Regions from separate parts of the Erwinia persicina genome, predicted to be linked through region 1. Evidence: predicted binding sites of a transcription regulator. Region 1 holds the regulator's gene; each other region holds the start of a gene.
What was found. The regulator Fur, encoded in region 1, represses iron uptake genes when iron is present. The targets are predictions, from matches to a motif close to ATAATAATGAGAACNACTATCAA.
Positions count from the first base shown of each region.

Region 2: a site for Fur is predicted at 6,900-6,922, ahead of K6L24_RS08120 (TonB-dependent siderophore receptor). Genes of this name have one in related genera too.
Region 3: a site for Fur is predicted at 7,973-7,995, ahead of exbB (tol-pal system-associated acyl-CoA thioesterase). Genes of this name have one in related genera too.

Region 1 covers NZ_CP082141.1:3,320,125-3,330,123, forward strand. The annotation lists gene pgm (phosphoglucomutase (alpha-D-glucose-1,6-bisphosphate-dependent)) at 1-296, opposite strand, end outside; gene seqA (replication initiation negative regulator SeqA) at 321-863, opposite strand; gene ybfF (esterase) at 1,126-1,890, shown strand; gene ybfE (LexA regulated protein) at 2,186-2,467, shown strand; gene fldA (flavodoxin FldA) at 2,609-3,139, shown strand; gene fur (ferric iron uptake transcriptional regulator) at 3,534-3,977, shown strand; gene K6L24_RS15265 (beta-N-acetylhexosaminidase) at 4,035-6,689, opposite strand; gene chiQ (ChiQ/YbfN family lipoprotein) at 6,711-7,031, opposite strand; gene chiP (chitoporin ChiP) at 7,059-8,462, opposite strand; gene mtr (tryptophan permease) at 8,681-9,928, opposite strand.
Region 2 covers NZ_CP082141.1:1,816,789-1,826,787, reverse strand. The annotation lists gene K6L24_RS08150 (nitrilase family protein) at 1-539, opposite strand, end outside; gene K6L24_RS08145 (LysR family transcriptional regulator) at 640-1,512, shown strand; gene K6L24_RS08140 (zinc-dependent alcohol dehydrogenase family protein) at 1,590-2,603, opposite strand; gene K6L24_RS08135 (MFS transporter) at 2,690-4,195, opposite strand; gene K6L24_RS08130 (LLM class flavin-dependent oxidoreductase) at 4,341-5,627, opposite strand; gene K6L24_RS08125 (ABC transporter substrate-binding protein) at 5,627-6,823, opposite strand; gene K6L24_RS08120 (TonB-dependent siderophore receptor) at 7,025-9,268, shown strand; gene K6L24_RS08115 (Glu/Leu/Phe/Val dehydrogenase dimerization domain-containing protein) at 9,304-9,999, opposite strand, start outside.
Region 3 covers NZ_CP082141.1:683,973-693,971, reverse strand. The annotation lists gene K6L24_RS03195 (fimbrial biogenesis chaperone) at 1-625, shown strand, start outside; gene K6L24_RS03190 (fimbria/pilus outer membrane usher protein) at 629-3,055, shown strand; gene K6L24_RS03185 (Csu type fimbrial protein) at 3,052-4,041, shown strand; gene K6L24_RS03180 (SDR family oxidoreductase) at 4,094-4,987, opposite strand; gene tcuC (MFS transporter) at 5,322-6,641, shown strand; gene exbD (TonB system transport protein ExbD) at 6,741-7,163, opposite strand; gene exbB (tol-pal system-associated acyl-CoA thioesterase) at 7,169-7,903, opposite strand; gene metC (cystathionine beta-lyase) at 8,152-9,342, shown strand; gene K6L24_RS03155 (DedA family protein) at 9,553-9,999, shown strand, end outside.

The DNA of each region.
Region 1 (9,999 bases):
AGTACCGAGATGATGGCCGGCTCAGACAACGCATGGGTATCTTTGCCGACGTAGCAGGGACCGGTCACACCATTCTTTTTACGTTCTTCGGCGATCGCCTGTGCGATAGCCAGAATGTGAGTCTCATTGAAGCTGTGACGGCCCGCGCTACCGCGATGGCCGGAAGTGCCAAATTTCACCGCATGTTCTGCGTTACCCAGTTCAGGCTGCAGGACATAATACTGAGATGTTAATTGTGCAACGTTAATCAAATCGCTCTGCCGGGCTGGTTGGCCGGCACGGGGGTGATTGGCCATTGGCGCTTCTCCCTGACGCTTCAGTTAGAGGGTACCGCAAACTTTCTCTGTCAGTTCCACCGGGAACTGCATCGACAGCATAATGTGTTCCACCATGCTGCGCTTACGGTCAGTATTTGTGTTGGTTATCACCCAGTACGGTGTGCCCGGAACGTGCTGAGGCTTCGTATGGGTGCCATTTTCTACCAACGTTTGCTGGTTACCCGCGAAGTAGACGCGGGTTCGACCCTGCAGCGATTCAGTCGCTGCACCAAACGCTTTGGCATCCAGACTGTATAAAGTTGACAGGATCAGCATGAAACGATTTACCGCCCGCTTCTGCTCGGCATACTCGTCCGAAAGCAACAGCTCACGCACCGCGCGAACGCGATCCTGCGGCCGGGACTCCGTTTTAATGCCACCCGCAACAGGCTCTTTTGCCATCGCAGAGGCGGACACCGCTGACATGGTCTGACCGGCGGTGAATTTCAGCATCCGGCGCAAAATATCTGATGCACTTTCACCAATATGCTGAGTGTGGCTGGCAATATAGCGGTATAGCTCTTCGTCGACTTCGATCGTTTTCATCTTTATCCAGTACGGTTAGTGCTTGTATCAGAACCCGGTTACTCAGGGACGAAGACTCTCGTCACCCTCACGGCGTTTAGCCTGCCCAGTTCTAACATCAGGATTATAAAGTTAAATCCTGCCGGGGTGTAGCGCCATGCCCTTTTCAGGGCAAAAGTCGGAATATGCCGCAAAAAGATCATCTCCGTGATTCGCACCAGCGGCAGAAATTGTGGGATCCATGATACCCTAAGCCCTCGTGCCAACTGTAAGAACTTTCGCTATGAATTTGAATTTCCGCCTGCAATCTGAACAATCTGCGACTCATGGACTGCCTCTGGTGTTGATCCACGGCCTGTTCGGCAGCCTGGACAACCTGGGCGTACTGGCCCGGGGATTAAAAGACGATCGTCGTCTGATTCAACTCGATGTGCGCAATCACGGCTTGTCTTCGCGTGCGCCTGAGATGGATTATCCCCTGATGGCTCAGGACATCCTGGAAACGCTTGACGACTTGCAGGTCGATCGCTTTAGTGTGATCGGACATTCAATGGGCGGGAAGATCGCTATGGCGTTGACCGCGCTGGCCCCCGATCGGGTAGAGAGTATCGTGGTGATTGATATTGCGCCAGTGGCTTACACCACCCGTCACCACGATGACATCTTCACAGCCCTGAACGCCGTGACAAATGCGGCTATCACCTCACGGAGTGAAGCAGCATCGCTGATGCGGCAGTCGATTGACGAAGAAGGCGTGATTCAGTTTCTGCTCAAATCATTTCATGATGGTGAGTGGCGCTTCAACGTTCCCGTGCTGTTGTCCTGTTATGACGACATTATTGGCTGGCAGTCGCTACCGGCCTGGCCGCACCCGGTGCTTTTCATTCGCGGAGACCGCTCACCGTATCTGGCAGACGAATATCGTGATGCGCTAATGTCACAGTTCCCGCAGGCCCGTGCACATGTAATAAGCGGTGCCGGGCACTGGGTACATGCCGAAAAGCCCGATGCGGTGTTACGTGCTATTCGTCGTTTTTTTGCGTTGTAAAAAAATTATTTGCTCCGGTTATCATAACCAAAATCATGCGTGTTGCTGCAGGGCGGCAAGACGTTCGGTCAAGGGTGTGAGCAGAAATCACTCAGTGGCCGGGAACAGGCCCAGGAAGGGCCGGATTAAGGACGCCATCATCCCCCCGACCGCTTGAAGAATGAAGGGGATAAATGATTGTCGTCACCACTTTCACTGGGGTATGATGGCGCGCTAAAATTTTGCCGCTGCTGAACCCTCAGACGGCATATCGGCCAATTCATCAGTCATCCAGCCTTTCAGTACGACGATTCCTATGGCAAAAGAGAATACGGACCGCACAACGATCGATCTGTTTGCAGATGAACGTCGTCCGGGACGACCCAAGACCAATCCGCTGACGCGTGATGAGCAGTTGCGTATCAACAAACGTAATCAGCTCAAGCGTGATAAAGTGCGCGGCCTGAAACGTGTTGAGCTGAAAATGAACAGCGACGCGGTGGATGTCCTGAATCAGCTGGCTTTCGAGCGTAATATGAGCCGAAGTGAGCTGATTGAAGAGATGCTGCTGGCACAGCTGCAAAGCCATCAGCCCTGATTCTTTCGGGGGGTGAGCACTCAGCGACAAAACCAGCAGTATTACTCATTTATCCGCTTACGGCGGTCTGTTATCATTAACGATATCTGCTAAAAAATCAGCAGTCACCATATCATTAAGATTCAAGAGGTTATTAAGCTCATGGCACTCGTCGGCATTTTCTTTGGTAGCGATACAGGCAATACCGAAAACATTGCAAAAATGATCCAGAAGCAACTGGGGAAAGATGTTGCAGAAGTTCGTGATATTGCTAAAAGCAGCAAAGAAGACCTTGAAGCCTTTGATATTCTGCTGCTGGGCATCCCGACCTGGTACTACGGTGAAGCACAGTGTGACTGGGATGACTTCTTCCCGACGCTGGAAGAGATCGACTTCAACGGTAAACTCGTGGCCCTGTTCGGCTGTGGCGATCAGGAAGATTACTCGGAGTACTTCTGTGATGCGATGGGCACTATCCGTGACATCATTGAGCCGAACGGTGCCGTCATTGTTGGCCACTGGCCGAGTGAAGGCTATCACTTCGAAGCCTCTAAAGGCATGGCAGATGACACCCACTTCCTTGGCCTGGCCATTGATGAAGACCGTCAGCCGGAGCTCACCAACGAGCGTGTTGAGCAGTGGGTAAAACAAATTTCAGATGAACTTCAGCTGCAAGACATTATCGAAGCATAGCTATAACAGCTTGATGTGGGAGGTATCTCACATCAAGTGAGTGGTTTTTCCTATAGAAGTAATAGATACATATTTGTAACTTTCATCTGCAAAACTGTACAATAACCCCATCGGTTACCCGCTTTCTCAGCGCAAGCCCCATTATTGAGGACGTGAGTCGCCCTAAGGGCGATGAGATGAGGCAGATCGAGATGTTAAACCAACATAATCCGGGCGCGCGCTTCCCTGGATGTAACGACACTTATCCTTACATCCCTTGCGGTTTCAGGCATCCCTTTTGGTTTTCATTTCGAATTATCAGTTCTATACTGAAACGCACTCATTTTTAGCGCCGACCGATGTTCAGGGCTTTTCAGCCACTAAGTGACTCGCAAAGTAACAGGACAATATCCGCATGACTGACAATAACACCGCATTAAAGAAGGCCGGCCTGAAAGTCACGCTTCCCCGACTGAAAATTCTGGAAGTGCTTCAGGAACCAGAGGGCCATCACGTCAGTGCGGAAGACTTGTACAAACGCCTGATTGATATGGGCGAAGAAATTGGTCTGGCTACGGTTTACCGTGTCCTGAACCAGTTCGATGACGCGGGGATCGTTACCCGCCACAACTTTGAAGGCGGTAAATCCGTTTTCGAACTGACCCAACAGCACCACCACGATCACCTGATCTGCCTGGACTGCGGTAAAGTCATTGAGTTTAGAGACGAATATATTGAGGAGCGTCAGCGTGAAATCGCTACGCGTCATGGTATTAAACTGAGCAACCACAGCCTGTATCTTTATGGCCACTGTTCGCTGGGTGATTGCCGTGAAGACGAGACTCTGCACGATAAGTAATCTGATCGACTGAATGCAAAAACCGATGGCCCTGCCATCGGTTTTTTTATGCCTGTCTTACAATGATTCCTGTCGGCTGAAGCGCTGCCCATCCGGGCTTACCGCTCTAATCTGCACGTCTCCGGTTACCGTTGGTAGGTTTTGTCTGTCGTAATACTGCCAGCGCTTTCCGCCGTCGGTGCTGAACTGCATCTCTAAACCAGGGAAGGCCGTGTTAGCTTCAAGTTTGCCAGCCACAATGCGTGCGCCTGGCACCGGTAAACGATAGCTGATGCCATGCTTATCGAGTTTAGCCAGCTCTCGCTGACCAAGAATATTGGCGAATCGCTGCCAGTCATCGTGTAAAGCACGCTGGTCAATCCATTGCGTTTCACCGCCCCGATACTCTTTGCCAGCTTGATAATCCTGCTCCCAAGCCGCACGATGCCAGGAGCGCTCTGCTGCAGAGAACATACGCGGGTAGATCATAGACTCCATCTGGTCATCAGTGCGTACAGTCTCACTCCACAACTGTGCCGACATACCGGTTGCACCAGGCCATGGTTTGTCAGATTTCGCATTGAAGAACTGACCGTCACGATCAACAGAAGTTTCTGCATTTTGTGGCATATTATCCGGCGCAAAACTGAACATTTTACGTTCATCATTATAACGAGTGCCCCAGTAATAGCCCCTTTCGAGTGGATTCACCTCAGACGGGAAATCCATATAGAGATAGTCTGGGTTTGAAACAATCACCTGATAGCCTTTGTTCGCCCAGTCATTCACCGTGTCGAAGCCACCCCAGTAAAGCGTATCCCAAAAATTTACCGCAACTTCAGGCGTAGCGAACGCATGGGCATCCTGGGCATTTTTCAAACCATCCTGCCAGGCCTGCATTCGCTCAATACCGTGTTTTTTGACTAATTCACTGACCTTCAAAGCAAAATAGCTCGGAAGATGCCCCAGATCGCTGACCTTACCTGATGCAATCATGGCCTGACAAACCTGGGACTTCGCCCACGGCTGATCTTCCCTGCTGAGATCAAGCTGACCTTTACCCGCCTCAGGGTGTTTGATATCGGTATAGCCAACACCAAGACGAATATTTTTTGCTTCATCCCCCCCAAAGTGCCAGCTACGCAGTGGCTGCCCGGCTTCGCGGTGCATAAGCTGAATTTCACTGATGACCTTATTAGCAAAATGCAGTGAGGAAGTCAGGCATGGGTTCAGATAGCTGGTCCGGTCATAAAGTTGTACCGACGTAGTATTGGAGTTATCTCCTGGATCGACCAGACGGTACTCTGACGCTTCTTTTGCACGGCCAGCGTTCATCAGGTGCTGATAACGCGCTTCCATGGCGATCACGGCAGCGCGGGCATGGGCAGGCATATCGACTTCTGGCAATACCTGGATACCGCGTGCTTCAGCAAATTTCACAATCTCAATGTAGTCGTCACGGCTGAAGTAGCCACTTCCGTTATTATCGCTGAACGGCCCTGAGCCTAACTGCGGTAACAGACAACGCTGTTCTTTGAGGTCGTGACAGCGTCGGCTACCCACTTCAGTCAGCTCTGGCAGGCCAGGAATTTCAATACGCCAGCCTTCATCATCCGTGAGATGGAAGTGGAAGACGTTAATTTTCCAGGCGGACATCTGGTCAAGCATCCTCAGGATGGCCGTTTTACTGTGAAAGTTTCGGCCCACATCAAGGAAGATGCCGCGGTAGCTAAAGCGTGGTGCATCATCAGCCTTCAAGGTGGCAATACGATGACTTCCGTCTGCTGGCAGGAGTGACATAATTGACTGCAGACCGTAGTAAACCCCCTGCGCATCGTACCCAATCACCTCGGCTTTATCTTTCGAGATAACCAAACTATAAGCCCCTGATATCGAAGGAATATCTTTCAGGGCTGCTGGGTTCACGGTGGTAAGGATAGGATAACCTGCCGCATTCAGTTTCACGCCCAGCAGGGAGAAACGTTGTTTAACGGCTTCCGCCCGATCTTTCGGTAAACTCGCCAAATTAAGGTTTATACCCTGACTGAGATCGGCATCCTCTTCCGCTATCACCACTTTCAGCGGAGTGGGAACAATTTGTCCACGAAGTTCGCTGGCAGCAAGTTGTTTAACATCTTGATTTTTCACGTAGCGGCTGCCAGCTTCCATCAGAATATTTTTATCTTCAGGAGTGCGTTTCCACTGATCACCAATCGGAACCACGAAACGAGAGAGATCTTCTGTATCCGTAGCCTGAATGATTTTTGGTTTAGCATCACCGGACGTCACATACCAGCGTGGCATCACGTCCGTGCTAAATAGCTGCCAGTACTCATTAACAATCGGGATGACGACAGAAGCCCCGGGTGCCAAACCGACAAATTTATCCGTAGGTTCCAGCCGGGTCAGATCGCCGACAATATGCACCATTCGAAACTGATCGTTCTGAACAGCCAGCGTTTTATGGACGTTGCTCATATAGATTGCCCAGTTTTTACTGGTGATTGTTGGCCCATTGTTCGTCAGCGTAATCGTGGCGCGGTTGCAGGAAGCCCAGTCAGCCCCAAGTACAGCACAGTCCACACCGTTGAGCGCAGCATGGTTATCAGTAACCTGATAGCTAACACCGAACTGACTGATTTGATCCACCAGCTGCTGGCTCGCGAGACCGGTACTGCTTCCCAGAATAGCGATAACTGCCAGTGCTAACTGACTGGTTCTTTTAACATTCATAATTGCATCCTTCCTTGTCAATTATTGATTAGCCTGCTGAATTTCCTGCCAAAGTTTGCCACAGCGTTCATGAACACCTTCACCGCCGCCCATTTGTTCCGCGTCCAGGCAGCGTTCATAGTCAAGGACTCGCACACTTTCCTGGCGGGCAAACTGCTGGTGCTGTGGCTGCTGGTGCAGAGAGCCAGGTAGCGGTTTGCAGGCCTTAACCTTTTCAGCGCTGCCGTTTGCCTGATTAATACAGCTGCGCCAGGCTTCGCGCTCTGGCGTATTGCTACGCTGCATCTGCGACATGCAGCCGCACAACAGCAGCATCAAGAAAATTGTTATCCCTGCTTTCATACCCATTCTCCTGTCAGTCCTGCGCAATCAAAACAGGGTGAAAGGCGCAATTACGATAAATTTAACGTCTTTTTCATCCTGGAAAATATTGTTGTACCCACTGCCGTAACTGGGAATATTGCTGTGGTTGTCATAGCGGGTGTAATGCAGCTTGAACAACGTCCCTTTCGCCGCGCCTTCCTGAATCGTATAGAGTAAATCAAGGTTCCACGCCGATTCTTTTAAACGCGAGCTCTGGTTATAAACCGGATTACTGCTGGGTTTCGCATCCCAGCCATAGGCATAAGAGGCACCCACACCCCACCCTGGTAACTGCCAACTGACGAGATCGTAAATGACCCCGGCAAACAGCGCTTTTTCACCATTGGCATTCCAGTCGGACCGGGCATCCCACCATACGTCAAGGCGACCATTGGAGGAGGCGTAACCGGGTGTCATACGCTGCAGGAAATAGCCCTGATTACCCTCAGCTTTTACCCACGTTCCTTCAAGGCGAAAATCAAATGGCCCCGCGATATAGCCCAGAGTCAACGCCTGAAGCCACGCCAGCCCCTCGTAAACATCATTAATATTTTCCGCACCGCCATGTTCTTTATCTTTGGCACCATAGAACTGCCAGCTGGTGCGCAGATCATTGCCAATAAGTGGAAAAGCATAAGATGCTTTAGCAAAATATTGGTCCATGTAATCTGCTGCCTGTCCGAACGCTCCTTCTAAAACTAATTTGTTGGTGAATTCATATTTTAACCCTAATGAATGCAGATAACGTATTCCCGTAGAGCCATCGGCTTTGCGGAAGTTATACATATTTTCATACCAGGGGGCTTTATAACGGTCGCTCCACATATACGAAAATGACAACACACCCGCATCGCCAAAATCATGCCGATATCCACTTTCCGCACCGAGATAAGTGCCAGGTAAAAAACTCCAGTGTGGGGCCAGGAGAGTTTGTCCCGTGGGTTGTAAATACCCCGCCCTTAGCCATATATCATCATATTTAACTTTTATTGCAGCCTTATAGATACTGGTGCCACTACGGTCACCGCTCCAGCGTTCATCCCAGCGGGTTTTCGCATTACTGAAACCAATTTCATTTGGAGCCGCTGGGCCGCTGTTCGCCATTTCAAGAGCGCTAAACACCGCCAGGTCTAAACCGATAATGTCAGCAGCCAATCCTGAAGAGAAATCCAGGCTGCCGTTAAAGGTAGAATGGTGCAGGTTTTGCTGATACTGGCCATATTTATCACTCGCTGGCTCGAGATCTTTACGGTCGCGCTGCCGCTGCCAGTAGTAAATGCTGCCATTAAGTGCAGAATCTGTAATAAAACCAGTAGCAACAGAAGGTGAAGAATAAAAAACACCAGATGAAATTAAACTCAACGCCAGCGGAATCGCTAGCGAACTTCGCCCAGAGGTAATGTTATGCATCGAATAATCCTTATTCTTATCGGATGGGAAAATAATTCCATTTGGCGATTAATTAATTAACGCCTTATATCACCCACGGATGCATATTATTTTTCGCGACGCGAATTATCAATTGAAAATAAATTATGAATGTAAAAACATGATCGACACCACAAACTCACGGGAAATAAAAATACCACTTTCGTATTTCTACTAATGGTATTTTACTATTATACAGTTTAGCCCGTATAGAGCGGTAACCACCCGCCATAAGAGAGTAGCGACACCAGCGCATTCAGCAAACCAAACAACAGCACCAGGATAATCGGCGCGTTACCTCCCCTGACACGCCAATTGGCCGTGGAATAACGTCGCCGGGACTGTCTGGCCAGCAGTGCAGGCGTCACGACTGCCCAGACGGTCGCAGCCAGCCCCGCATAGCCAATAGCCAGCAAAAAACCATCAGGCCAGATGAGTGCAGCCGTTAACGGCAGGCTGAACGTCAGTAGCGTAGTTTTCAATCGTCCGAGTGCAGAATTATCCAGCTTAAACAAATCGGCAAGGTAATCAAAAAAGCCGAGACTGACACCAAGAAAAGAGCAGGCAACAGCAAAGTTAGAGAAGATGTCCAGCATCAGATTCAGATAGCGATTATGCAACACACCCGATAGCGCCCCGACCAGCACATCGATATTTCCCCCCTGCGCAGCAATCACTTTGAATTCGCTGCGCGGAATATTACCCATGGTGCCAATGATCCAGATAAAATAGATCGCCAGAGCCATTAACGTGCCAAAAACCAGACAGCGGCTGACGCGTGCTGCATTTTTATGATAATAACTGATCAACCCGGCAATATTGCCATGATAGCCAAAAGAGGCCAGGCAGAAAGGCACGACGGCCCACAGATAGCGTAAATAATCGCTCTCCGTTCCCTGGCTGTCGAGCAGATTGACCGGCTCGATATGCCACAGCAGCCCGCCGAAAATCATCAAAAAAGTAATGACCTTTGCGCCAAGAAAAATCAGCGTCATGCGGCTAACCACCGCCGTCCCAAGCCAGATAAACAGTGCCACCAGCAGCGTAAACAGCAGACCAGCCACCCGGGCCGACATGCCGATATCTAACTGCCCCAGGCTGCGCTGTATAATCGCTCCGCTGGCAGAAATATAGGCGTAGGTCAGGATACCCAATACAAAGACTACCGACAGGCCATTAACCAGATTCCAGCCACGCCCCAACAGGTCACGTGTAACGGTATCGAAACTGGCTCCAGCGGGATAATGCAGACTGGCTTCAAGATATAACAGCCCGGACAGCAACATACAGAACCATGTGGCGATCAGCAGAGCCGAGGACCAGAGAAACCAGGCACCGGACATCACCACAGGAAGAGAAAACATTCCGGCACCAATGATGGTGCCGCTGATAATCAGTGTTCCCCACAGTGTCGACGGTAAGCGAACAGCAGAAGCCGGTACAGCCATAACAATCCCTTAGCGGAAGCAGTAAAAAAACATGCCCTTTGCCGGGATAATCCACTGGCTAAACGGCCATA
Region 2 (9,999 bases), 1.5 Mb from region 1:
CCGGTCTGGTGCGGGGCAAGCAGGATATCGGCACCGAGCAGCGCCGTGGCGCGCACGTTCTCAACGAGGTTATTATCCCAGCAGATGAGGATCCCCACTTTCACGCCCCAGGGAGTATCAAACACAGTGAATCTGTCGCCGCTGCTGATGGCCGGGTGCTCAAAAGCGTGAAGCTTGCGATGCGTATGCACTGAACCATCGGGCATACAGGCCACATAGGCGTTATAGAGACGCCCGTCATCGGCACGTTCAATCAGCCCGGCACCGATCAGCATCTGATGTTTTACCGCCAGCGCACGGATCAGCGCCAGCGAGGGGCTGTTGTTCAGCGGTTCAGCCAGCGCAGACACCTCACTGGCGGAAAGCCGTGGCACATGCCAGTAACCGGTGATACACATTTCCGGGAAGGTCAGAATCTTTACCTGTTGCAGGGCGGCCTGCTGAATAAACTTCTCCATGATCAGCAGGTTGTACTGCTTATTTCCGGCCTGATGCTGAAACTGTACGGTGGCGGCCCTGAGGGCGGTTCTCTCTGACATGATGAAACTCCAGAAGTGATCGGAAAGGCATTACAGCAGGCTCACTGATAACGGTATAATCAAACTATTTTCAATTCTGATAACTTTCTGGAATGTCATGATGAATCTTCGGTTGCTGAACGCCTTTGTGATGCTGGCAGAAAAAGGAAACTATGCCGAAGCCGCGCGGGCCCTGTTTATCTCGCAACCGGCATTAACCAAACAGATAAACCTGCTGGAATCGCAGCTCAACGTCGCTCTTTTTTCACGCGGCCGGCACGGTACGGCGCTGACATCCGGCGGTCGTCGCCTGCTGCCGGAGGCGCAGAAAGTGCTCGGGCAGGCACGCTCATTCCTGCACCATGCCGGGCAGGTGGCAAAAGGCCATGAGGGCACTCTGGCGGTGGGATTCGGCCTCTCCAGCTTTTACCTGGCCCCGCAGTGTCTGGCCGAATTTCGCCAGCGTTTCCCCGGCGTGGAGGTTTCTTTAACTGACCTGCCCTCCGCGCAGCAGTATGCCCAGCTGCAAAACAACGAACTCCAGGTGGGATTTGTTCGGGTGCCACCGCCTGTACCGCTGGATTATCTGCCGCTGTTTACTGACCGTCTGGTGCTGGTCGCGGCGGATGCCTCGTCGGTCAGCGTGGCCGGGTGTTTAAAAAAGTGGCCTCTGCTGCGGCTGCGCACAGAACGTGGCCGCGGTCTGAATACCCAGATTGATCGCTATATGCAGGACAACGGGCTGATGGCCTCTGCCACTCAGCTGGCTGAGGATATTCATACCATCGTCGCACTGGTGATGGCCGGCACCGGGGCAGCACTGTTACCGGAGAGCGTGATGCATATCGCCCCTCCGGCGTTAGCGATGATGCCGTTAACGGGAGCGTCAGTAAGCTGGCAGGTGGGTATCGCATGGGACGGCAGAACGGAGGATCGGCTCAGGGATCATTTTATCGCCGGGGTGAAGACAAGGCAGCGGGTTTCAGCGCGTTAATTCACGCTGACGCTTCCGCCTGTCAGGCATTAAAAAACCCGCCCGGTGGGTCTCCGGGCGGGCTGTTATTTATGCCATCACCAGCTGACACACACCTTACCCAGGTGTTTGCCGCTTTGCAGATGGGCAAAGGCCTCGCTTAAGCGATCGTAGGTAAAGACCCGATCGATGATCGGTTTCTGCGCCATCAGCGCCAGCGCGTTGACATAGTCAATCTGATCCTGGCGGCTGCCGACAATCAGCCCCTCAATGCGCACCTGTTTAGCCAGCACGCTGAAGACGGACAATGCCGCATCCGTGCCGGACAACACGCCGATCACGGCAATATGGCCGCCAACCTTCACCGCTTTCAGGGATTCATTCAGCGTGGCGGGGCCGCCCACTTCAACCACGTGATCAACACCGATGCCGCCGGTCAGTTCAAGGACTTTGTCGCCCCACTCTGGCGTCGTGCGGTAGTTAATGGTGTCATCTGCGCCCAGTTCGCGCACTCTCGCCAGTTTCTCATCAGAAGACGAGGTGGCAATGACCCGTGCGCCCATCGCTTTGGCCAGCTGCAGCGCGGCAATGGAAACCCCGCCGGTGCCCTGCACCAGTACGGTTTCACCCGCTTTTAAGCGGCCATTGACCACTAAGGCCCGCCACGCGGTCAGGCCGGAGGTGGTGATGGTGGCGGCTTCCACGTGCGACCAGCCTGCCGGTGCGTGGGTAAAGGCGCTTTCCGCGCGCACAACACTTTCACAGGCCAGGCCATCGACGCCATCGCCAGGCGTATGGGCAAATCCGCCCACGGCCGGGGTCGCTTTACCTGCCGCCCATACCGGGAAGAAGGTGGAAACCACGGCATCACCCACGCGGAAATCGGTTACGCCTTCGCCTATCGCCTCAACAATACCGGCACCGTCAGACAGCAGGATACGGCCATCGTCAACGGCCATGCCGCCTGTGGCCACCATCAGATCATGGAAATTAAGCGAGCTGGCTTTAATTGCCACTCTGATCTCTCCTTTGCCCGGCTGTCCCGGATCCTTGCGTTCGGTGAGCGTCACGCTGTCGAGATTAAAGGGGGTATTAATCACTACTGCTTTCATCATCTTCTCCTGATAGATCTGTTTCTGGCTGATGCCAGCGAATGAAAGTACCAGCTTACACGCCACTGACGCTCATCGGATACGCACTATGCGCTGTCACGCGAAATTGATGCCCTGCCCTCCGTGACGGGCTGCAGGCGAAACAGTAACGCCATCGCCACAAAGCAGGCCGCACCGGCACAGAGCATGGCGAGATGAAACCCGCTTTCCATCGCCGTCGTATAGCGGGCGCTGAAGTCCGTCACCGCCGGGGAGGTCAGATGACGCGTGACAGCCTGATGCGCAATCTGTGCCGCATCATCAATGCCGCTGCCGTTCAGCGAAGCCGTCAGCGTGCGTATCGCCTGTCCACTCATCAGCGTGCCGAGTAAGGCAATGCCAATGGTCATTCCCGCCTGACGCAGCGCATTCATCATCGCTGAAACGGATCCGGCCTGTTCAGTGGGCGCCATGCCCATCACCAGCATACCAATCCCCGGCACCGCCAGTCCGGCACCGGCCCCCAGCAGCGCGAACAGCGTCCCGACCAGCCAGTAAGCAGACTGCGCATGCAGCAGTGCCATCGCCACCATCGACAGGCCGGCGATGCCATAACCGGCGACCATCAGTCCGCGCATCGGCAGGCGGGCACTGATTCGGCCAAACAGCAGCGAGACCAGTCCGGTGACGGCGAACAGCGGCAGCATACGCAGCCCGGCTTCCGCCGGGGCCCAGCCCTGAATCTGCTGCAGAAAAATCGAAAAAAAGAACAGGCAGCTGTAATAAGAAAACCCGAGAATAAAGGAGGCCAGATTGACGCAGACAAACGCTGGCTCGCGCAGCAGTGCCAGCGGCAGTAACGGTCGTGGCGTCCGTTTCTCCACCAGCGCAAACAGGATAAAACCCACCGCAGCAACAGCGAGGATCATCAGGGGAAGGCGGCCGCTAAAGCCGTATTTACCCGCCTCAATCATCCCCCAGGCCAGTGCCCCCAGTGATAAAATGCCCAACAGCTGTCCGGTGGTGTCCAGCGCCGCATGGTCAGGAAATTTACGCTCCGGTATGCCCCACAGCCCTGCAGCGACAGCCACCAGGCACAGTGGGATATTCACCAGAAAAATACTCTGCCAGCCCAGCCACTGCAGCAGTACGCCGCCGAGCAGCGGCCCGAGGATCAGCGCCAGCGCGCTGAACGCTGACCAGCCCCCGATAGCATGGGCCCGCTGGCGGGGATCGGGAAAAGCATGGGTCAGAATCGGCATGGCCCCGGAAATCAGTAACGCTGCCGATACCCCCTGAATGGCCCGCCCGGTCAGCAGCACCGCCAGGTCAGGGGCGATACCGCACAGTAATGACCCGCAGGTGAACAGCACTACGCCACTCACCCAGGCGCGTTTATGTCCGTAACGATCCGCAAGCGGTCCGGCGGACAGCATAAAAGCAGACAGACAGACGGCGTAGGCATTAACCACCCACTGTAATCCGGCAATGTCCGTTCGCAGTGCACTCTGCATGGTCGGCAGGGCAACGTTGACGATGCTGATATCCAGCGAGGCAAGAAAAGTACCAAGATAAGCCGCAGCGAGTGCGGCGTGATGACGGCTGAGACGCATAAAAATCCCTTATATGATGGGCTGGTTATCGTAACCGTAGCAATTGACTGACCGACGGTCAATGAAAAACAACGCAGCATACCGGTGATATTTTTTCAGCGAAGCGCCACTTTACGGGGCGGGCAAACCGCCGCCCCGTACGCGGTTACAACCCCAGATTCCCCCGCAGCGTCGACGCCGTATAGTGTTTCCGCAGCAGACCACGATGCTGTAACGCCGGGATCACCTGACTGACAAATTCGCTGACCCCACCCGGGAAATGCGAGAACATCACGTTAAAACCGTCGGCCGCGCCCTGCTCTGACCACTGCTGCATTGTCTCTGCCACGCTGGAGGCCGTCCCCACCATTTCCAGCCCCTGATAACCGCAAATGCGTCGTGCCAGCGCCAGAATAGTGAGGTTTTCCCGTCGCGCCAGTTGCACCACCCGCTCGCGCCCGCTTTTACTGGCATTACTGGCGGGGATTTCCGGCAACGGGCCGTGGATATCATACGCTGATATATCGTGCCCGAGCGCCACCGAGAGAGTGGCAAGACTGCTCTGCTCGTCCACCAGGCTGTCCAGCATGGCACGTTTCTGACGGGCCTCTTCTTCGGTCGCGCCGAGAACCACAAAGACAGCAGGAATGATTTTCAGCGGTTTACGGCGGCCGGCAGCCTGCGCCCGGCCCTGCATATCGTCATAAAACTCACGGGCGGAATCCAGGTCAGTCTGGTAGGTAAATATCACTTCGGCGGTTTCGGCCGCAACCTGCCTGCCGGCTTCTGACGCCCCGGCCTGCACGATAACCGGCCGCCCCTGGGGAGAGCGTTCAATATTCAGCGGGCCCTGCACCGAAAAATAGTCCCCGTGATGGTCGAGCCGGTGCATTTTTTCAACCTGCAGAAATACGCCGCTGTCAGCATCACGGCAAAACGCATCCTGCTCCCAGCTGTCCCACAGACCGTTCATCACCGCCGTAAACTCCCGCGCCCGCGCATAGCGCTGGCTGTGCTCCATATGCGTTTTCTGGCCGAAATTACCGGCTTCGCTGGCATTGCTGGAGGTCACCAGATTCCACCCGGCGCGGCCTGCGCTGATGTGGTCAAGGGATGCCAGACGGCGTGCCAGCATATAGGGATCGTTATAAGTGGTACTCGCCGTGCCAATCAGCCCGAGGTGCCGGGTAACCGCAGCCAACGCAGGCAGCAGCGTCAGCGGATCCAGCGTCACCGTGCTGTGCCCGCGAGCCAGCGCCGCCGGGCCAACCGCACGTAACGCCAGCGTATCGGGCAGAAACAGGCCGTCGAACCGTCCCTGCTCCAGGGTCTGTGCAAACCACTTCATCTGCTCAAAGCGGCACTGAAAATCGGCGACAGCACCAGGATAACGCCATGCGCCGGCATGGATGCTGGGCATTGCCAGCAGGATAAGTTGAGAAGTGCGGGTCATCAGGTGGCCTCCTTCAGGCTGAGCCAGTAACCGGGCTGGTACGGGACAGGGAGAAAACGCTCGTGCAGTTCGCGGAACGTCGCTTCGGGGTCGAGTGAAGAAAACAGATCGGGATGCAGCCATTTGGCCACGCGCTGCAGGGCGATAAAATAGTAGGGATTGTCGTAAAAGGGATGCCAGATGGCATAAACCTGTTGTTCTCTGACAGCGCGCAGCGTGCGGTAGGCAGGCCGCTGCATCAGCCGCTGCAGACGGGCGCGACCTTCAGCGGGGTCAGCCCCTGGCCCCAGATTGACCCAGTTCCCCCCGGGGGAATAGAGCGACCAGTTCGCCCCGGTGACCAGGACCATGTCGGGATCGGACGTAATGACCTTTTCCTGACTGAGTGTGCCGAAGGTTCCCTGCAGCAGTCGTGTCCCCAGATTCTCCCCTCCGGCCACCGCCACCAGCTCGCCAAAGTTGCCGTCACCGTAGGTCAGACAGCAGTCGTCATACAGCCCCGCAGCACGTTCAACCATCACCAGCGGTCGCGTCCTGACCTGCTTCAGCGGGCCGGTCACCCGGTCGATCTGCTGCTGGCGAAAGTCCAGGAAACGGGCTGCCCGCGCCTCCCGTCCAAACAGCTCGCCGAGAATTTGCATGCTGCGCACCGCGTTGGCAAACATTCTGGTACGAAAATCCACGAACAGCACCGGGATACCCGCCTGCTTCAGCAGGGGCAGCAGTCCTGAGGCGGTCGCTGCGGTCATCGAACTCAGGTTCAGCACCACAATATCGGGCTGCAACGCAATGGCCTGTTCTCCGCCAATGGCATCGACGGTTTTACCGGAAAAACGCGGTATGCGGTCGATTTGCGGAAAGCGTTGCTGATAAGCCCGGTATCCGTCGAGATCGGCAGCGCGAAAGTTATCTCCCCAGGCGACCACGCCACGGAAGGGATCTTCCGGGCGCAGCAGCGCCAGCGCATAGGCCAGCGTACCGTCACCCAACAGGATCCGGCTGACCGGGTGGCGCAGGGTCACGCTACGTCCGGCGATATCGGTCAGGGTTTTTGCCCTGCCCATGGCGGCCAGCGGCTGCGTGGTGATCAATACCCCTGCCGCCAGCAAGCCACAGAGCAGCGAGCGACGGGTTACCGAGTCCGGGCCGTAATGGCTGGCTGCTTTTTGTCTGGCTGAAACTAAAGGTGCTGGCATAGAGCAAGGTCTGTCGGCTGGCGATAGGATAAGCCATCATATCATTGACCGACTGACGGTCAATGTATAATATGCCTTCATTATAATTATCATTCGCATTTACAGGCGTTAAGAAACTTTATAGAAAGTGATTATTTTCATCACGTTAATAGCAAGCATGTGCGCACAGCCCCCCACATTTCGCTCGTTCCAGGACTCTTTATGCTGATAAATCACGCTGTCGCTGTACGCGTTTTACCCCTGCCCTTGCTGCCGTCTGTACTGAACAGGTTAACCCTGTCGCTGATGCTCTCTCTTTACCTGACCGCCCCCGCCTCCGCCGCTGAGGGAACGGCAGACAGGAAAAAGAGCGACAGCGCGGCTGAACCGATAACGCTGACGGTGACGGCAGCCGCTCCGGACAAAACGGAAGGCCCGGAAAACGGTTATGTCGCGGAAGAGTCCGGGGTCGGGACGAAGACCCGCACCCCGGTGCTGGAGATCCCGCAGTCCGTGTCTGTGGTGACCCGCAGGCAGATGGAGATAATGCAGCCGTCATCCAGTAGTGCTGCGCTGCGTTATACCGCTGGCGCGACCAGTGAACGCTATGGCGGTTTTGGTGACTATCTCGACATGACCCGCATACGCGGTGTCGACGCCGATTACTATCTGGATGGGCTGCGCATCATCAGTAACCCGGGAAGCTGGCTGCCCCAGATCGATCCCTGGTCGCTGGAGCGGATTGAAGTCCTGCGCGGACCGGCAGCGGCCCTTTACGGCCAGGGAACCGGCGGGGGCATTGTCAATCAGGTCAGCCTTAAACCGCAGGATATCGCCTCGCACCATATCAGTCTGTCTTACGGCAGCTTCCACCATCAGCAGTTTGGCGTCGACTCCACCGGCCCGGTAACAGACGATAACAGCCTGCTTTACCGGTTTACCGCCAGCGGCCTGGATACGCGGGGGCAGATCGAAGACAGCCGCCACCGTCGCCTCTACCTCGCCCCGTCTGTGACCTGGCGGCCCACGGATAAGGCGACCTGGACCTTAATGGCGACATATTCATGGGAGCCGGATATCGCGAACTACAACAGCCTGCCCGCCGACCTGCTGGGGCTGAACAACAGTCCTTATGCCCCCCTTGACCGTCATAAAAACTATACCGACGGGCATTTCGCGGACTCCACCCGCCGCCAGCAGACCGTCAGCTCACTCTTTGAGTATCAGTTTGATAACGGCTGGACCTTTAACAGCAATGCCCGTTATATGAATGTTCGTTCCGATATTCAGCGCGGGGTGATTTATGGTTATCAGTTGGTGAATGCGCAGCCGTGGCTGAAAGCGTATGACGAACTGACCCCGGCGACGGTCAGCACCTTTTCAATGGATAATCATATCAGCGGGGATATTGATGCCGGGCCAACCCGCCACACGCTGCTGGCCGGCGTCGACTTTTCGCTTGGGCGTCTGAACAATGCGCTCTACAGCGTGGGCCCGGTGCTGACTGATCCGTACGGCCCTGACTACCGGCCGGATCTGCATCCCGATTTCACCGCCAGCCGGGCCGCGCCGTGGCGGGAAAAACAGCAATTTACCCGTACCGGCGTCTACCTGCAGGATCAGATTGCCTGGAACCGCTGGCGTCTGACGCTGAGCGGTCGCCATGACTGGTCGGATACCGACCATGATACCAACAGCTACTCGCCGGTAACGGTAAAAACCCGCCAGACGGATGAGAAATGGACGGGGCGCGCCGGACTGAGCTATCAGTTTGATAGCGGGCTGGCGCCCTATATCAGCTACGCCACCTCCTTCGATCCGCTGCTGGGCAGCGGATATGATGGCAAAGCCTTCCGGCCCGTGGAAACGAAGCAGAGCGAACTGGGGATCAAGTTCCACCCCGAAGGCTCGAAAACCCTGCTCAGTGCCGCCCTGTTCCAGCTGACCCAGTCTGATGTCAAAACCAGTGACGCCGAACATCTGGGCTTTAATACCCAGGCCGGGAAGGCGCGCACCCGGGGGATCGATCTGCAGGCCACAACGGAAATTGTGCCTGATCTCAATCTGATAGCCAGCTATACCTGGCTGGATAATGAGTTAACCCAGGATGCGACAAATCGCGGTAAAACGTTAACCCAGGTTCCGGCCAACAGCGCCGCCGCCTGGCTCGACTATCGCTTTGATTCAGGTGTGCTGTCAGGACTGCAGCTGGGAAGCGGTGTGCGCTACCTCGGCACCAGCTACGGCGACCCGGCGAACACCTTCAAAGTACCGGTAGCCACGCTGGTAGATGTAGCGGGCCGTTATGATTTGGGGCAGCTCTCTTCCTCTCTTAAAGGCACCACCCTGGCGATTAACGTCAACAACCTGACCAACAAGCGCTATGTTGCCAGCTGTACATCGGCGATGTACTGCTTTGTGGGTCAGGACAGAACGGTCACCGCCACCGTGGATTATCGCTGGTAATAAATAAGGGATGGCGCAGGGCCATCCCTCTGGCTTCAGGCCACCATCAGCGCGGATTTAACCGGCTGCAGCAGTCTGCCTACCTCGCAGTCCAGCAGGGCTGAACGCCGCAGTAACTCTTCCGTTTTGGCCCCAATCAGCGAACAGACATAAGCGTTCACCTGCTCCTGGCTCATCTGGTTGTAACGCTCGGTAAAGGCCATTTCAATGCTGTCGCAGATTACCGCTCCGGCATTGCTGACATAATCAGGCAGGTAATGAATGCCGCGTGCAACCAGCACCGCTTCTGCCAGTGGGTTGCTGAACGGGGAATTGGCGCTGCTGACCACCCAGCTGGTATTGATCTGTGGCACATTTTCACTGGTTAAAATACCGGACAGCGAGGCAATGCACAGCACATGACTTTTCTCACCGAACAGCTGCGCTTCGTTAACCCGGCGCACCCCCTCAGGGAAGACCGCCTGCGGATTGATGTCGTACCCCACGACGTCGCACCCGTGCAGCAGAGACTGTCTGGCCACCTCAGCCCCGACTTTGCCCATACCGTGAATGGCCACCACTGGCTGCGCAACCCCGGACAGCCGCAGGGTGATAATTTTATGAACGGAGCTCCAGACGCCGTACCCGGTGGCGACAGAGGTATCAATCTGCGGGCTGTCCATGGCATTGAGTATCCACGGGGTGAAACGACGCAGATAGTCCATATCCTGATTACTGGTGTTGATGTCACA
Region 3 (9,999 bases), 2.0 Mb from region 1:
CATCGACCCCAAACTCAGCCACAACGAGAAAGCCACCGAACTGTGGCTGGAGAACCGGGGGGCGAGTACCACGCTGATGCAGGTGCGGGTCTTCAGCTGGCAGCAGGTCAACGGTCAGGAGCAGTATCAGACCCAGCAGCAGGTGCTCGCCAGCCCGCCGGTGGTGCGTATTGAACCCGGCAAACGCCAGATGGTGCGTCTGATTAACCAGACGCCGCCCGCCGCAGGTCAGGAGCTGGCTTACCGGGTTCTGCTGGATGAGATCCCCACTCCCAGGGCGCCGGGTGAGAATCAGGCCGGACTGACGTTCCAGATGCGTTACTCCGTGCCGCTGTTTGTCTATGGCAGCGGCCTCGACCCCGACACCGCCCGTCCGGAACTGAGCTGGAAACTGGTCAACCGTGAAGGTAAGCAGGCCCTGGAAATTACCAACCGTGGCAGTACACATGCCCGGTTAAGCAATGTGACTCTGGGGGGGCGTACGCTCTCCGGCAGTCTGCTGGGGTACGTGCTGGCCAACGCCAGTAACACCTTCCCGTTAAGTTTCCCGGCATCCGGGCGGGCGGAAATCTACGCAGAGCTGGAACATAAACAGACCTGGCGCAGTACCAGTTCAGCACGCTAGCAGATGAACAGATACCGTCCGGTGCCGGGAGGGCACTGCACCCTGGCCTTCACCGGCCTGCTGACCTGCCTGTCCCCGCTGACCGGCAGTGCGGAAATCTATACCTCGCTACCGCCCCCGCCAGGTGCCAGTAGTACCACCACGGCGAACGATCAGGCCTTTATGCTGGGGCTGGTGGTCAACGACGACGACCGTGGGCTGGTGGTGCCGGTTCAGTTTCGTGACGGCCATTACCTGCTGCGCGCCGCTGACCTGCAGCAGGCCGGTATCCCGACCGCGCATATCACCTCATCATTAATGGATGTCTCTACCCTTGATCGGGTCAGGGTCGACTATGACCGCCAGCGCCAGCGCATTTCGCTGACGGTTCCGCCGGAATGGCTACCTGTACAAACCTTTGCCGGAACGACCCGTAACGGGCCACGCTATGAAGGACGTAGCAGTAACGGGGCGCTGTTCAACTACGACCTGTATACCAGCCATACCACTGGCGGCGGTTCCCGCCTTTCCGCCTGGAATGAGCTGCGTCTGTTCGGGGGGTACGGCCAGTTCATCAGTAACGGTAACTATCAGCAGCAGCTCTCCGGCGAAACGGGTTATCTGAAAAATGGCTACATCCGCTATGACAGCTGGTGGTCCAGTCAGAATGAAGAGAATGCGCTGAACTGGCAGGTCGGTGATCTGATCAGCGACTCGCTGGCGTGGAGCAGCAGCGTGCGTCTGGGCGGGATTCAGGTGGGCCGTGATTTCTCACTGCGCCCCGATCTGGTGACCTATCCGCTGCCCTCCTTCTCCGGCCAGGCGGCGGTTCCTTCCACGGTGGATCTGTTCGTTAACGGTTATAAAACCAGCTCTAACAATGTCCAGCCGGGGCCCTACTCGCTGACCAATATGCCGTTTGTCAACGGGGCCGGGAACGCCGTGGTGGTCACCACCGATGCCCAGGGCCGCCGTATCAGTACCACGCTGCCGTTCTATGTTGCCAGCGACCTGCTGAAAACGGGCCTCTCTGATTACGCCCTCTCTGCCGGGGCTCTGCGCCAGAACTATGGTCTGAAGAGCTTTGATTACGGCTCTGCGGCGTCCAGCGGCTCCTACCGCTACGGCCTGACCGACTGGCTGACGCTGGAAAGCCACGCCGAGGCGGCCCCGTCGCTGGCACTGGGAGGGGCGGGGATGCAGTTAAAGCTGGGAGCGTACGGCGTGGTTAACGGCTCAGTCAGCCAGAGCCAGATGCAGGGCGACCACGGCAGACAGTACGGCTGGGGCTATCAGTACAGCACCAGCCGCTTCAGCCTCGGGATGCAGCAAACTCAGCGCACCACCGGCTTTGGCAACCTCGCTCTGTATGCCGACCGGGAAAACAGCAATGAGATCACAGAGTTCAACACCCTCAGCCGTCGCAGCGCCCAGTATAACGCCAGCGTGTCGCTGGATCGCTTTGGCAGCGTCGGCGCGGCGCTGATTGATATTACCAGCGGTGACGGCAGCCGCACCCGGCTGATGAACCTGTCGTGGAGCAAAAGCCTGTGGGGCAGCTCAAGCCTGTATGTCTCGGCCAGCCGCGATCGGGAGCGCGGTGACTGGTCCGGCGCGGTTGGCCTGACCATTCCCTTCGGTGAACTGAGCAGCGCCAGCGTCAACGTGGAGCGTAATCAACAGGGAGGCACCTCAGAGCGACTCAGCCTGTCACACGCCATGCCTACCGACGGCGGTCTGGCCTGGGATGCCTCGGTGGCCAATCAGAGCGAGGGCGGCAGTTATCGTCAGGGCAGTGTGCGCTGGCGGGACCAGAAGGTAGAAACGTCAGCGGGCTTCTACGGTGACGATCGCTACAGTACGGAATTTGCCGATATCTCCGGCTCGCTGGTGCTGATGGACGGCAGCGTCTTTGCCGCCAACCAGGTGACGGATGCCTTTGTACTGGTGAAAACCGATTACCCGGCCATCAACGTCCGCTTTGAAAATCAGCTGATGGGCAAAACCGACAAAAATGGCTATCTGCTGGTGCCGCAGGTGAGCTCCTATTATCCGGCAAAGTATGATATCGACACGCTCGATCTGCCGGCAAATATGGCCGCCAGCAGCGTCGAGCAGCGTTTTTCCGTCAGGCGACAGAGCGGTTACCTGCTGCACTTCCCGATTGAACCGCTGCGCGCCGCCAGCGTGATCCTGCACGACCAGGAGGGTAAGCCGCTGCCGCTGTCGACGCAGATCGATCGCCCTGACCAGCCATCAACATTTGTCGGCTGGGACGGTATTACCTGGCTGGAGAATCTGGCCGCACAGAATCCGATTCATGCCACAACGCCGGACGGACGCCGCTGTGACACCGTGCTCACGCTGTCCGGTGGACGTCCTGCCTCCCTGACCACTTATGGTCCGCTGATCTGCACACTGCCACCCCCACCCAATGGGAACACACCATGACAATCCGACTGCTGCTGTATAGCGCACTCCTGCTGATGGCGGGCACGCTGCCCGCCATGGCAGCCTGTACCACGCCCACGGTGACGGCCAGCTTTGGCGGCGTCAGCTCGTTTACGGTCAATACCACGCCAGGCACTGTTCAGCGCAATATCACCGTCAACTGCGGTGGCGGTGTACTGGCCCTGCTCTCCAGCGACAGCATCAAGCTGCAGCTGACCGGAGCCACTGCCGTTGCCACCACGGGCAGTCGGGGGGCACTGAAGCTGAACACGGATCTGATCCCGCTGCAGCTCTGTTCCGATGTTAACTGCAGCAACGAACTAGGGCTCAGCGGCACAATTTATACCCTGTCCCGCAGCCAACTGCTCGGCCTGAACATCGGTGGCGTCGGACAGGTGGTATTTAATGTCCCCCTTTATCTGCGAACAGTGCCGGGTGCCGTGGTGGCGGAGGGAAACTACACCGTCACACTGACGGTGACGGTGAACTACGATGTCTGTACCGGCGTCGGTCTGCTGGGGGCCTGCCTGCTGGGGTCGCAGCAGACCGGCACCAGCGCACAGTCCATTATCGTTAACATGGCGATTTCCAAAGACTGCACCACCATTACCGCCCCGGCGGTCAGCTTTGGCAGCGCACCGCTGGTCGGCAGCTTTAACAGCATCAGCCAGTCGATTAATGTCATCTGTACGAAAGGCAGCACTTATACGGTGGGTCTGAGTAACGGCCTGAACGCCGTGGGGACGCAGCGCTATATGACCAGCGCTACCACAACGGGGAAGCTGGCCTATGAGATTTATAAAGGATCAGGCACCTCTCGCTGGGGCAGTACGGCTCCTGACCGGATGGCCAGTGCCGCGGCAAATGCCGTCAGCGGCGACGGCTTAACGCGTACCTTTAATTACAATGCGCAGGTGCTGACAAATCAGGCCACGCCGGTAGCAGGAAATTACAGTGATACGGTAACGGTGGATTTATCGTTCTGAGCAGGCCGCTCATCAGGCAGGTCGGGCGGGGCTGTCGCCCCGCCGCAGGCGGTTAACCCAGATGGTTACCGCCGGTAACGCCATGGACTTCGGCGGTGACGTAACTGGACTCCTGAGAAGCCAGATAGACATAGACCGGCGCCAGTTCAGCGGGCTGGCCTGCCCTTTTCATTGGTGTCTGCTGACCGAATTCCGGGATCTTATCCTGGGTCTGCCCCCCGGCGATTTGCAGTGCCGTCCAGATCGGGCCCGGTGCCACGCAGTTCACGCGGATGCCTTTATCGATGATCTGCTTCGCCAGCCCGCGCGTGTAGGCAAGGATAGCGGCTTTCGTCGAGGCATAGTCCAGCAGGTGCGGGCTGGGCTGATAGGCCTGAATGGAGGACGTGGTGATAATGCTGCCCCCCGGCGGCATATGCGGGATCGCAGCCTGAGTAATCCAGTACAGCGAAAACACATTGGTTTCATAGGTTTTGCGGAACTGCTCCGTGGTCAGGTCAGCAATATCTTCTACCGCCACCTGCTTACCGGCCACCAGCGCCAGGATGTCCAGCCCGCCGAGATTTTCGCGGGCGTCTTCCACCAGCTTCTTACTGAACGCCTCCTGACTGACATCGCCAGGCAGCAGGAAGGCTTTGCGTCCGGCCTGCTCAACCAGTTTTGCCACTTCTTCCGCATCTTTCTGTTCTGCAGGCAGATAAGAGAGGGCCACATCAGCCCCTTCGCGGGCATAGGCAATCGCCGCCGCGCGCCCGATGCCGGAGTCGGCCCCGGTCACCAGCGCTTTGCGCCCTTTCAATCGATCGCTACCGCGATAGCTGTTTTCACCACAGTCAGGCCGGGGCTGCATATCGGCCTGCACGCCCGGAGCGGGCTGACGCTGTTTAGGATATTCCGTGGCAGGATACTGCGTGAGAGGATTCTGCATTTCATATTGGTCGGCCATGGTTCCTCCTGGGTTTATAACAGTTTTGTTCACCAGTAAGGCTAGTCAGCACAGAGAAACTGTCGAGAAGAGAAACCGGCAGAACGGCCATCCTCCTGATTTTTGGTAAAAAAAAGGCGGTGTGAAAATGCAAAAAAATATAACTAAATATGAACATTAACCCAACGCAGCGGCAAATACGCGTCCGGATATGTGCGGAGCTGTGCTTTTTTATCTCCTGTTAATTTTTGGTTACTAATGTCAACAAACAGTAAATTAACACAGTGATCGCCATCACATTCACCGCCCCCTCCCGCAGGGTAAAAACGAGAAAAAACAGACAAAGGATGCGGTAATGGCCACAACAACCCCGACAGGGACATCGCGGCAGGGCGGTGCGAAAACGATCTTCAATGTCACCAGCGGTAACTTCCTCGAAATGTATGACTTCATGGTGTTTGGCTACTACGCCACCGCCATTGCGAAAACCTTCTTCCCCGGTGATGACCCCTTTGCCTCACTGATGCTGACGCTGATGACCTTCGGGGCGGGTTTCCTGATGCGTCCGCTGGGGGCGATTATCCTCGGCGCGTATATCGACCAGCACGGGCGTCGTAAAGGGCTGCTGCTGACGCTGGGGCTGATGGCGATGGGCACGCTGACCATTGCGGTGGTACCCGGTTACAGCACCCTCGGGATGGCGGCGCCGATCCTGATCCTGCTGGGGCGCCTGTTGCAGGGGTTCTCTGCCGGCGTCGAGCTGGGCGGTGTATCGGTCTATCTGTCGGAGATCGCGCCGAAGGGCAGGAAAGGTTTTTATGTCAGCTGGCAGTCGGGGAGCCAGCAGATAGCCGTGATTTTTGCCGCGCTGCTGGGCCTGCTGCTCAACCATCTGCTGGATAAAGGGGAAGTGACCGAATGGGGCTGGCGTATTCCCTTTGTGATCGGCTGTATGATTGTCCCGTTTCTGTTCTGGATCCGGCGCATGCTGGAAGAAACTGAAGCGTTCAGCCAGCGCAAACACCACCCGACCATGGGCCAGATTATGCGCTCGGTCGGCAGTAACTGGGCCCTGATCCTCGCCGGTATGCTGATGGTGGTCACCACCACGGTGATGTTCTATATGATCACCGCCTTTACACCCACGTTCGGTAAAACCGTACTGATGATGAGCGACAAGCAGAGCTTCTTTGTCACTCTGTGCGTTGGCATCTCAAACCTGTTCTGGCTGCCCGTGATGGGCGCTCTTTCCGATCGCTACGGCCGCCGTCCGCTGCTGCTGCTGTTCACTGTGCTGATGATCCTCACCGCCTGGCCGGTGCTGCACTGGCTGGTGGGGTCGCCCAGTCTGTCGCATCTGCTGGAAGCCGAGCTGTGGCTCTCCTTCCTTTACGCCAGCTACAACGGGGCCATGGTGGTATACCTGACTGAAGTGATGCCCGCCGAGGTGCGTGCGACCGGCTTCTCACTGGCTTACAGTCTGGCGACCGCGCTGTTTGGTGGTTTTACGCCCGCAATGTGCAGTTATCTGATCCATGTCACCGGTGATAAAGCGATGCCGGGCGTCTGGCTGACGATTGCTGCGGTGTGTGGGCTGGCAGGGGCACTGATGATTAAGCGGCTGGTGAAGCAGTATCAGGTGCGGCGTCTGAAAGAGCCGGCGATCACGGTGTAGAGGTCAGGGCCGGAGGGCCAGTCAGCAGCAGGGGGCGACCGGAAAAAGGTTCGCCCCCTGCGCGTTGGTTTATCGATAAGACAGTGACAGAATGGCGTGTTATTTACCGGTCGTTTCCATACCCATCAGACCAATCTTCAGGTACCCGGCCTGGCGCAGTTTATCCATGACGCCCATTAGCGTTTCATAATCAACCGTCTTATCGGCCTGGAAGAAGATGGTGGTGTCCTTCTTGCCTTCGGTCTGCCTGATTAACGTCTCCACCAGCGTCTCCTGCGTCACCGCATCGTTACCGATAAACAGCTGGTTATCCGCTTTGATAGACAGGTAAACCGGCTTTTCCGGGCGCGGCTGTGGGGAACTGGTGGAAGCCGGCAGGTTGACGCGAACGTCAACGGTGGCCAGCGGCGCGGCGACCATAAAGATAATCAGCAGCACCAGCATAACGTCGATAAACGGCGTGACGTTGATTTCGTGCATTTCACCGTTGCTATCGAGATCTTCGTTTAATCGCATGGCCATAATACTTAACCTACCCGCAGTTTCTGCGCTGGCTGAACGCGCTGCGCGCTTTCACTGGCTGCAAGGTCAAGGTCACGGCTCTGCAGCAGCAGAACCTGCGCGGCCACATCACCCAGCGAGGCTTTGTAGCTGCCGATGGTGCGGGCAAAGACGTTATAGATAACGACCGCAGGGATAGCGGCAACCAGACCAATCGCGGTGGCCAGCAGCGCTTCGGCAATGCCGGGGGCGACAACCGCAAGGTTGGTGGTCTGCGTCTGCGCAATGCCAATGAAGCTGTTCATGATGCCCCATACCGTACCGAACAGGCCGACAAACGGGGCGATGGCACCAATCGTCGCCAGAAAACCGTTACCGCGCCCAGCGTGACGGCTGAAAGCTGCCACACGGCGCTCCAGGCGGAAGCCGGTACGCTCTTTGATACCGTTGTTATCGTCCGATCCGGCCGACAGTTCCAGCTCGTTTTCCGCTTCTTTAATCAGCAGCGTGCTGAGACTGTAGCCCTGGAAACCCTCGCAGACCTGTGCGGCTTCTTCCAGCGAGCGGACATTCGCCAGCTGCTGTTGCTCACGCTTGAGACGCCTGCGCGCTGCGCTTAATTCAACACTTTTGCTGAAGAAAATGGCCCAGGTGACAACCGATGCCAACAAAAGGCCAATCATCACCGCTTTAACCACGATGTCTGCATGCTGGTACATGCCCCAGACGGACAGGTCCATCTGCATCAAATCATTTGTCACGCTGTGTCTCCAACGTCTAATTGTTGATAGCGAAAAATTCTTCACAGATCATACCAAAAAGACCGGGAATTGATAGTAGTTCTCATTACTATTTACAACTTTCTGGCTGTTTTTTACGCAATTTATTGACTGGCGGCGCTCCCACGGGCACGGATGGTGAATTTTCATCACTTATACTGATGCTCAATACCGCGTGGACGGCTGCCGTGTTAACGTTAAAAAAAGGGTGAAAATGACACAGGAACTTTATGAGCAGCGAAAAAATTGAAACGGCACTGATTCGTGCCGGACGCGGCAAGCGTTATACCCAGGGGTCGGTGAATACCGTCATTCAGCGTGCTTCGTCGCTGGTCTTTGATACTGTTGCCGATAAAAAACGGGCCACCGCCGGACGGGCAGACGGTGAGCTGTTCTACGGTCGCCGTGGCACCCTGACCCACTTCTCGCTGCAGGAGGCAATGGCCGAACTGGAAGGCGGCGCCGGCTGTGCGCTGTACCCGTGCGGTGCGGCGGCAGTCTCCAATGCCATTCTGGCGTTTGTGTCTGCCGGGGATAACGTGCTGATGAGCGGCAGCGTGTATGAGCCCACGCAGGATTTTTGCACCAAAATCCTCAGTAAGCTGGGGGTGACCACCACCTGGTTTGATCACAGCACCGGCAGTGAGATCGCTGATCTCGTCCAGCCCAATACCCGCGTAGTATTCCTGGAGTCCCCGGCGTCGATCACCATGGAAGTACAGGATGTTCCGGCGATCGTCGCGGCGATCCGCCGTAAGGCCCCGGAGACAATTATCATGATTGATAATACCTGGGGCGCGGGCATCCTTTTCCGGGCGCTGGACTTCGGTGTGGATATCTCCATTCAGGCCGGGACCAAATACCTGATTGGTCACTCGGATGCGATGATTGGCACCGCCGTCGCCAACGAACGCTGCTGGGAACAGCTGCGGGAAAACTCCTATCTGATGGGGCAGATGGCCGATGCCGATACGGCCTATATGACCAGCCGTGGCCTGCGTACGCTGGCAGTTCGCCTGCGGCAGCACGAGGAGAGCAGCCTGCGGGTTGCACACTGGCTGGCAGAACGGCCAGAAGTCGCCGTGGTGAATCACCCTGCTCTGCCGCAGTGTAAAGGGCATGCATTCTGGCTGCGTGACTTCACCGGCAGCAGCGGTCTGTTTTCCTTTATACTGAAAGAAAGACTGAGTGATGTTCAGCTGGCGAACTACCTGGATAACTTCAGCCATTTCAGTATGGCGTACTCCTGGGGTGGTTATGAATCGCTGATTCTGGCTAACCAGCCGGAAGAACTGGCCGCCATCCGTCCGGCGGGCGGTATTGATTTTACCGGTACCCTGGTACGCGTACATATCGGGCTGGAAAATGTTGACGATCTGATTGACGATTTAGCGGCTGGTTTTGCACGCCTGAACCGCTAAGGGCGATGAACATCAACAATTGATCAATGGGATAATGAGTTCGCGCCTTTGATCAAGGTGCCGGAGCGCTTTTGCAGGTACACTAGGCAGCAACGTTTTCATCGCCACCCTCATCGATGCGAGAGGTGGCACCGTCTGACCCGGTTCAGTCATCACGACTGGCATGGGGAGCGTTAAAAAAGACAGGTCATGGGTTTAACGGGATAACGAATGGGTGTACTACACGAGATTGTTCAGGCGCTCTGGCATCAGGATTTTGCCGCGCTGGCCAATCCGGACGTAATTTGGATCGTCTATGGCATTATGTTCCTGACACTGTTTCTGGAAAATGGCCTGTTACCTGCCGCATTTTTACCCGGTGACAGCCTGCTGCTGCTCGCCGGAGCGATGATTGCCAAAGGCGTGATGGCGTTTATTCCGACATTGCTGATCCTGACGACAGCCGCCAGCCTCGGGTGCTGGCTGGGGTATCTCCAGGGCCGCTGGCTGGGGAACACCCGGCTGGTCAAAGGCTGGCTGCTGCATTTACCGGCACAGTACCACCAGCGTGCATGGAATCTGTTTAATCGCCACGGTTTGATGGCGCTGCTGGTTGGCCGCTTTCTGGCCTTCGTGCGGACGATATTACCGACGCTGGCAGGGATTTCCGGCCTGAAA